DNA from 2 places in the Anaerofustis sp. NSJ-163 genome. Region 1 is predicted to be linked to the other one. Evidence: riboswitches for the same ligand, from Rfam matches in the RefSeq annotation. Region 1 holds a riboswitch; the other holds the start of a gene.

Region 1 (4,283 bases):
CTGCTAATTATGGTGCAGAAGGTATCGGATTATGCAGAACAGAGCATATGTTCTTTGAAGCTGATAGAATTTTTGCTTTTAGAAAAATGATTTGTGCTAAAACATTAATTCAAAGAGAAGATGCATTAGCTGAAATTCTACCAATGCAAAAGAATGATTTTAAAGGTCTATTTAAAGCAATGGGTGGAAAACCAGTTGTTATCAGACTTCTTGATCCACCACTACATGAATTCCTTCCTAAAGAAGATGAAGATATTAAGCAACTTGCAAAAGACATGGGATTAACTTTTGAAGAATTAAAAGCAAGAGTAAACGAACTTCATGAACTTAACCCAATGCTTGGTCATAGAGGTTGTAGACTTGCTGTAACATATCCTGAAATTGCAAATATGCAAACAAGAGCTATCATAATGGCTGCAATCGAAGCAAAACAAGAAGATAATTTAGATATTACTCCTGAAATTATGGTACCTTTAGCAGGTAGTTATTTAGAACTTAAATATGTAGTTGACAGAATAAGAGAAACTGTAAATGATATATTTAAAGAAACAGGAATTAAAATTGATTACAAAGTTGGTACTATGATTGAAATACCAAGAGCTGCATTAACTTCAGATCAACTTGCAAAAGTTGCGGAATTCTACTCATTTGGTACAAATGACTTAACACAAATGACATATGGATTTAGTAGAGATGATGCCGGGGTTTATATTAAAGAATATATTGAAAAAGGTATTTTCCCTAAAGACCCATTTGCAACAATTGATACTGAAGGTGTTGGTCAACTTGTTGATATGGCGGTTAAGAAAGGCAGAGAAGTTAATCCAGATATTCACTGTGGTGTTTGTGGTGAACAAGGTGGGGATCCTGCAAGTATTGAATTCTTTGACAGTGTAGGACTTGATTATGTATCATGTTCTCCATTCAGGGTTCCAATTGCAAGACTTGCTGCTGCTCAAGCTAGAATAAAAAATTCTAAGAAATAAAAATTACTAAAAGGCACTTTTATAAGTGCCTTTTTTTTGAAGGTTAAATATATGAATGAAGACTATAAAATAAGAAAAATAAAAGGTAATGAGATATATTTTTTGAAAGATTTTACTTATTATGCAATTTATGTTGGAAATAATATTACAATTTCAAAAGATATTTTAAAAGATCCAAATATTAAAATATATTATGAGAATTTCAAATTAAATAAAGATATTTGTTATGTATGTGAACATAAAGGAAAAATTATTGCTATGATTTGGAGCATATTGTTTGATGATAATATACATGGATATGGATATGTTTCGAAAGAGATTCCTGAATTATGTATGTCTGTTGAAAAAAGTTACAGAAATAAAGGTATTGGAGAAAATTTATTAAAAATATTTTTACTAAATTTAAGACCAATGTATAATAATGTATCCTTATCTGTAAGTAAAGATAATTATGCAAAAGATTTATACTTGAAATATGGGTTTAAAATTTATAAGGAAAATAAAGATGACTATATAATGTTAAGCGAAAAGTAAAAAATTTTTTGATAAATTTGTCATATATTAAATAAAACTTGACAATATTATGTAAAAATGGTAAAAAAGAAAGGTAAATATAAAATGATAGAGGTGCGGTGTTCATCAGTACTTTATATTATATTTTGGGACTTATATAAAGGAAAGGGGATACTGCCGAAGAATATATATTACCCAAATAATTTATATTCTGGTATATTACATAATATGTAATATACTGTCACGATTGTGGAGCGCTATCTATAGTAAATTTATTTTGCCATGAATGCGTCCTAAAGTGATGTCATTTAAGGCTTTTTTATTTGTCTTTATTTACATAATTTAAATAAATTGAAGGGGTGTACGATGAAAATTTCAAAGAAGAAATTAATGACGGGAATTGCTAGCTTTATGCTTATTTTAATGTTAGTATTCCCAATCTTAGGTGCAGAAACAACTGAAGCAGCTAAACCAGCTATGTATGCAACTTTCTGGTCTTTAGTTCCTCCAATTATTGCTATTGTTCTTGCACTTATTACAAAAGAAGTTTACAGTTCATTATTTATAGGTATTGTTTTTGGCGGTATTTTTTATGCTGCAGGTAGTTTTGAAGGAACTGTAACTCATGTATTAAATGATGGTATTATTGCTGTTCTTTCAGACAGTTACAATGTAGGTATTTTAATTTTCCTTGTTGTTCTTGGAGGAATGGTTGCCTTAATGAATAAAGCAGGCGGTTCTGCTGCTTTTGGTAACTGGGCAAGTAAAAAAATAAAAACACGTGCAGGTGCTCAACTAGCAACGATTTTATTAGGTGTATTAATTTTTATAGATGATTATTTTAATTGTTTGACTGTTGGTAGCGTTATGAGACCAATAACAGATAAACATAAAGTATCAAGAGCAAAGCTTGCTTATCTTATAGATGCTACGGCAGCTCCTGTTTGTATTATTGCTCCTATATCTTCATGGGCTGCTGCTGTGACTGGATTTGTTCCGGGGGAAGATGGGTTTTCTGTATTTATTCAGGCAATTCCTTTTAACTTTTATGCATTTTTGACAATTACAATGATGATTTCTTTGGTTTTACTCAAATTTGATTATGGTCCTATGAAAAAACATGAGGAAAATGCATCAAAAGGAGATTTGCATTCTATTTTAAATTCGGGGTTTGTTGAAGAAGAATATAGTGATGTAAATGAAAATGGTAAAGTAATTGATTTAATTATTCCTATAATTTCTCTTATAATATGTTGTATTATTGGAATGGTTTATACTGGCGGTTTGTTTTCCGGAGCAGGATTTATAGAAGCCTTTTCAAACAGTGATGCATCTGTGGGATTATCTATAGGTAGTATATTTGCTTTGTTTATAACTGTTATTTTATATGTTGCAAGAAAAGTTTTGAAATTCAATGAATGTATGGATTGTATTCCAGAAGGGTTTAAAGCTATGGTTCCTGCTATTTTGATTTTGACTTTTGCTTGGACATTGAAAGCTATGACAGATAGTTTGGGAGCTGCTGAATTTGTTGGAGGTATGATGCAAAATAACGCAGCTTCTTTAATGAACTTTTTGCCGGCAATCATATTTTTGGTTGGATGTTTTTTATCTTTTGCAACGGGTACATCTTGGGGAACGTTTGGTATACTTATTCCTATAGTAGTTTCTGTATTTGCTAATTCAAATCCTCAACTTATGATTATATCAATTTCGGCTTGTATGGCCGGTGCTGTATGTGGAGACCATTGTTCTCCTATTTCCGATACGACAATTATGTCTTCAGCTGGTGCCAGATGTGATCATGTCAATCATGTATCGACTCAGCTTCCTTATGCTATGACTGTAGCAGCCGTATCTTTTGTAACATACATTATTGCAGGTTTTGTTCAAACAGCATGGGTATCACTTCCTATTGGTATAGTACTAATGGTAGCTGTTTTATATGCTATAAAGAATATAACTAAAAATAAATAATAAAAATATTTCAAATACAAAAAAAAGCATCATTTAATGATGCTTTTTTTTATTTAAAAATAATTATATGTTTGAAATATATATAAGCTTATATGATATTTCAGATAGTAAGATAGGGTAGGTGATAGTATACATATATTAATATTTAACGAATAGTAAGTTTTAATGCAATAAAAATTTTACAAAATATAAAGTTATATATCTTTTAAAATGACTAAAAAGTAAGGAGGTTTTTGCATTATTTTTATATATAACAAATATTTTATATAAAAATAATGTTACAAACAATATATAAAAATGTAATAACTATATTTATGGTTGTGTTTGTATGTAATATATGTACAATATATAGTATATAGTTATTTTTTTATGTGAAATTTGTGTGTATTATGTAACTTTTAATTGAAAAAAAATGGAAATAATGATATATTTATTGTAGATTATTGTCTAAAGAGGATTAAGCTTTAAAGGGGGTACGACCGTGACAAAAATAAGAAAAAATTTAGGAACTTTTATTTTAACAATTTTATGTTTATTAATGGTTTTTAGTTTTCAAAATTTCAGTGTTGTAAATGCTGCTTCGGGATTAGAAGACGAAAACCAAACAAAACTTGATCAGGCTACAGGTGTAGATACTGATGGGGATGTTTATAATGTTGAAGACGATGATAGCGGTAAAGTTGAAAGTAACGGGATTTCAACTTTTAGTGCAAAAAGTACATCTGTAAAAATTGTAAATTTTAGAACAAAAGGTAACGCCGTAACTAACTATACTGAAGTTGGAACGGGTGTTTCAGGTTATACTAA
Region 2 (4,283 bases), on a different contig from region 1:
TTACCACATCTAATACATTTATCTTTATTAATAACACTTTTACCATTTTCAAAATATATTGCTTCAACAGGACAAACTTCACTGCAAGGATGAGCATAACAGCCTCTACAATTATTTGTTACAAAAACTGTATTTTCTTCACACTTCATACAAGCATCAGTTACAACATTTACAAGAGGAAGATTTAATACGTTCTTTTCATTTTTTATATTCTCAACATCTTTTTCTTTATTATATGGATTACTTTCGGTTGTAGCATCAAGCCCAAAAGCAAGTCTTAATCTTTCCAAGATTAATAACGTTTCTCTATTTTTATCAGTTATTTTGTTATCTTCTTCCATGACAATTTTTTTTGCTAAATTTTCTAAATCAATATCTAAATTTTCATATGCTACTTTTGCAACTTCTTTAAAAACTTTTCTTCTAATATCAACGATAGGTGTAAATATTTCTTTCATTACATTTCTCCTTTTTTTCTTATTATAATTTATTTTTAACATTTATTACAAAATTAATAGAAAAAAAATAAAAAAAGAGATGAAATACATCTCTTTTAATTTTTAATAACCATAAGCGAAACCAGAACATTTTCTTCTTTTTTTTCTTTACCAAGTTTCATTTTTGTAAGATAAGTTTTACTTCTTCTTTCATCTACCATAAAATATTCATTTACAACACAAAGAACTTCTTTTTTTACCATTTCCAATTTATCATTTGTTATATTCGTTCTTTCTTTCATTAGAATGTTTTGAAGTCTTTCTTTTGCTATATCTTTACTTTTATTTTCATCTGTTTTATCCCTAAAAAAATCAAACATATCTCCTCCTAAAATCCAAGACTATGAACAAGCCTTTTTACCAAATTTTCTTTCTTTACAATATTTCTTATTGGTATTTCTTCCCCTGTTATTCTTCTTGCTATGTCCATATACGCTTGTCCTGTTATTAAATCTTCTTTTCCCGCCACCGGCTCTCCTCTATTTGAAGAAATAACAATTTCTTTTTCATCAGGAACAATTCCAATAAGTTCTATACCTAAAATATCCAAAATGTCATTTGTATCCATCATCTGACCTTTTTTCATCATATCTTCTTTTGCTCTATTAATTATTAATTTTGTATTTTCTATTCCATTTACATCAAGAAGGGATATTATTCTATCAGCATCTCTAACCGCAGAAACTTCGGGAGTGGTTACAACTATTGCATCTTTTGCACCGGCAACCGCATTTTGAAAACCTTGCTCTATTCCTGCAGGAGAATCAACTATTATGTAATCAAAAGTATTTTCAAGTTCTTTACAAATTTTTCTCATTTGAGTTGGTCTTATTGCCGTTTTATCCTTTGTTTGCGAAGCCGGAAGCAAGTATAATCCATCATAGCGTTTATCTTTAATAAGTGCTTGCTTTAATCTACATCTGTTTTCAATTACATCAATAATAGTATAAACAATCCTGTTTTCAAGCCCCAATATTACATCTAAGTTTCTAAGTCCTATATCAGCATCTATAACAACAGTCTTTTTCCCCAGCTTACTTAAGGATACACCAATATTTGCAGTAGATGTAGTCTTTCCGACTCCTCCTTTTCCCGATGTAATAACCAAAGTTTTTCCCATTTTTATGTTCTTCCTCTTTTCGCTTTTTTATAAATAATATCAATCTTATTTAAAATTTTTTGTCTTTATTTGTTATTAAAATAAAAAAATCAATGTAAGAAAAAATAATTATGAAAATATTATGAAAAAAAATAAATAAATTATATTTAAAATATTATTTAAAAAAAAGAATTTGTGAATTTAATTTTTACATACAAAACTACACTAAAACTATAATAAAAGGCTTGCAATAAAACGCATTTATTACTATAATAAAAACAATAGAATTTATATATCATAGTGTTAAAATAGAGGTGCAAATTTTATCAGTAATTTATTGGATATAGGTAAATATAAGTGAAAATAAATGAAAGGAAAATTTGCCGAGGATTGGCACTTTTTACCGGGTGTCTTTTCGGGCTTAATGTTAAGAGCATTAAGACTGTCATCGACTTTGATGGAGTGCTATTCACTAATACTGATTTATTTACGTATTATGAGTCGCATTGTCGACTTTTATTTTTTATAACACTATAAAAAATATTTAGGAGGATTTTTATGGGAAAATACAATGTAGCTGTTGTTGGTGCAACAGGTGTTGTAGGACAAAAAATGATTGAAGTACTTGAAGAAAGCAAAATTGATGTTAATAACTTTTACCCTATGGCATCAATAAGATCAGCAGGAAAAAAAGTTAAATTTAACGGAAATGAATATACTGTAGAAGAATTAACAGAACATTCTTTTGACAAAGATATCGACTTTGCATTATTTTCAGCAGGCGGAGGAACAAGTTTAAAATATGCACCTATCGCAGCAAAAAACGGAGTTGTTGTAATTGATAACTCTTCAGCATGGAGAATGGATGATGAAGTACCTTTGGTTGTACCTGAAGTAAATCCAAAAGACGCTTTAAAAAACAAAGGGATAATCGCAAATCCAAACTGCTCAACTATCCAAGCAATGGTAGTTTTAAAACCTCTTCATGATGCGTATAAAATAAAAAGAGTAATTTATTCTACATACCAAGCAGTTGCAGGTTCTGGACTAAAAGGAATAAAAGATCTTGAAGAAGGAGTTAAAGGCGGTAAAAATGAATTTTACCCTGTTCAAATCGCATATAACTGTCTTCCTCATATTGATGAATTTACAGAAAACGGATATACAAAAGAAGAACTTAAAATGGTCAATGAAACACATAAAATTCTTGGTGACTACGATGTAAAAGTTACTGCAACAACAGTAAGAGTACCTGTTTTTGTAGGTCATAGCGAAAGCATCAACCTTGAATTTGAAAAACCTTTTGACCTTGAAGAAGCAAGAGAATTATTAAGAAAAGCTCCTGGCGTAATAGTAAAAGACGATATTTCAGTTCCAGAATACCCTACTGTACTTGATGCAGCAGGCGGAGATGAAGTTTACGTTGGAAGAATAAGAAGAGACTTTTCTGTTGAAAGCGGAATGAACTTATGGTGTGTAGGTGATAACATCAGAAAAGGTGCTGCATCTAATACAGTTCAAATCGCTGAATATTTAATTAAAGAAAATTTCTTTGGAAAGGAAAATAATTAATATGTCTATTTTTAAAGGTGTAAGTACTGCTTTAGTTACCCCATTTGATGAAAATAATAAAGTAAACTATAGTGTACTTGAAGAACTTATTAACTCACAAATAGAAAATGGTATTAACGGTCTTGTAATTTGTGGAACAACAGGAGAATCTCCAACTGTTACAGATGAAGAAAAAGACCAAATTTTCAAAGTTTCAAATGAGGTAATAAACGGCAGAGTTCCTTTTATTGCGGGAACGGGAACAAATAATACAGAACATGTTCTTCAATTGACAGAAATAGCCGCAAAAAGAGGTGCGGACGCTGTTTTAATCAATAATCCTTATTACAATAAATCAAGTGATGAAGGAATTTATAAAAGTTATGAATATATAAGTGACAGAGTAGATGTACCTATTATTGTTTATAACGTTCCGTCAAGAACAGGTAAAAATATATCTGCATCACTTGCTATTGAACTTACTAAAATAAAAAACGTAAAAGGTTTTAAAGAAGCAAGTGGAGATTTATCTCAAGTTGCAAGAATAATGAAAGATTTACCTGAAGATGTAGAATTATATTCAGGTAATGACGATCAAATTATGCCTGTTTTATCTCTTGGAGGAGATGGTGTAATTTCAACATGTTCAAACATTATTCCTAAAGAATGTGTTGCATTAACAGATGCATTCTTTAATGGCGATATCAAAACGGCAATTCAAAAACAACTTGATATCTTACCAATGTGCGATGCACTATTCTGTGAATGTAATCCAATCCCTGTAAAAACTGCCATGAAAATAATGGGACTTAATACAGGTGATATGAGACTTCCTTTAACAGAGCTTACAGGAAGCAAAAGAGAGTTTTTAGAAAAAACATTGAAAGAATATTCTTTAATCTAAGAGGCAAATATGATAAAAGTTATGATTAGCGGCTTTAACGGAGCCATGGGACAAAATGTAAAAAACATAGTCGAAGGATATGAAGATATGCAAATCGTATGCGGATTTGATAAAAACATAAAAGGAAATGAAGAATATCCTATATATGATTCCTTTGATAAAATAAAAGAAGATATAGATGTTGTAATAGATTTCTCTCATTTTAGTCTTGTTGACAGTTTAATAGACTTTT

What was found. A riboswitch is a leader RNA that binds a small molecule or an ion and turns the genes downstream of it on or off. The one in region 1 is predicted to bind lysine.
Region 2: another riboswitch for lysine. It lies ahead of M6G78_RS06565 (aspartate-semialdehyde dehydrogenase); the one in region 1 lies ahead of M6G78_RS07615 (Na+/H+ antiporter NhaC family protein).

The regions. Positions count from the first base shown of each region.
Region 1 covers NZ_JAMYJV010000005.1:15,859-20,141, reverse strand. Annotated here, with positions in the region: gene ppdK (pyruvate, phosphate dikinase) at 1-986, shown strand, start outside; gene M6G78_RS07620 (GNAT family N-acetyltransferase) at 1,038-1,520, shown strand; lysine riboswitch at 1,601-1,767, shown strand; gene M6G78_RS07615 (Na+/H+ antiporter NhaC family protein) at 1,866-3,476, shown strand; gene M6G78_RS07610 (glucosaminidase domain-containing protein) at 3,958-4,283, shown strand, end outside.
Region 2 covers NZ_JAMYJV010000004.1:61,352-65,634, forward strand. Annotated here, with positions in the region: gene M6G78_RS06550 (4Fe-4S dicluster domain-containing protein) at 1-458, opposite strand, end outside; gene M6G78_RS06555 (cell division topological specificity factor MinE) at 554-817, opposite strand; gene minD (septum site-determining protein MinD) at 826-1,617, opposite strand; lysine riboswitch at 1,898-2,072, shown strand; gene M6G78_RS06565 (aspartate-semialdehyde dehydrogenase) at 2,155-3,168, shown strand; gene dapA (4-hydroxy-tetrahydrodipicolinate synthase) at 3,170-4,051, shown strand; gene dapB (4-hydroxy-tetrahydrodipicolinate reductase) at 4,061-4,283, shown strand, end outside.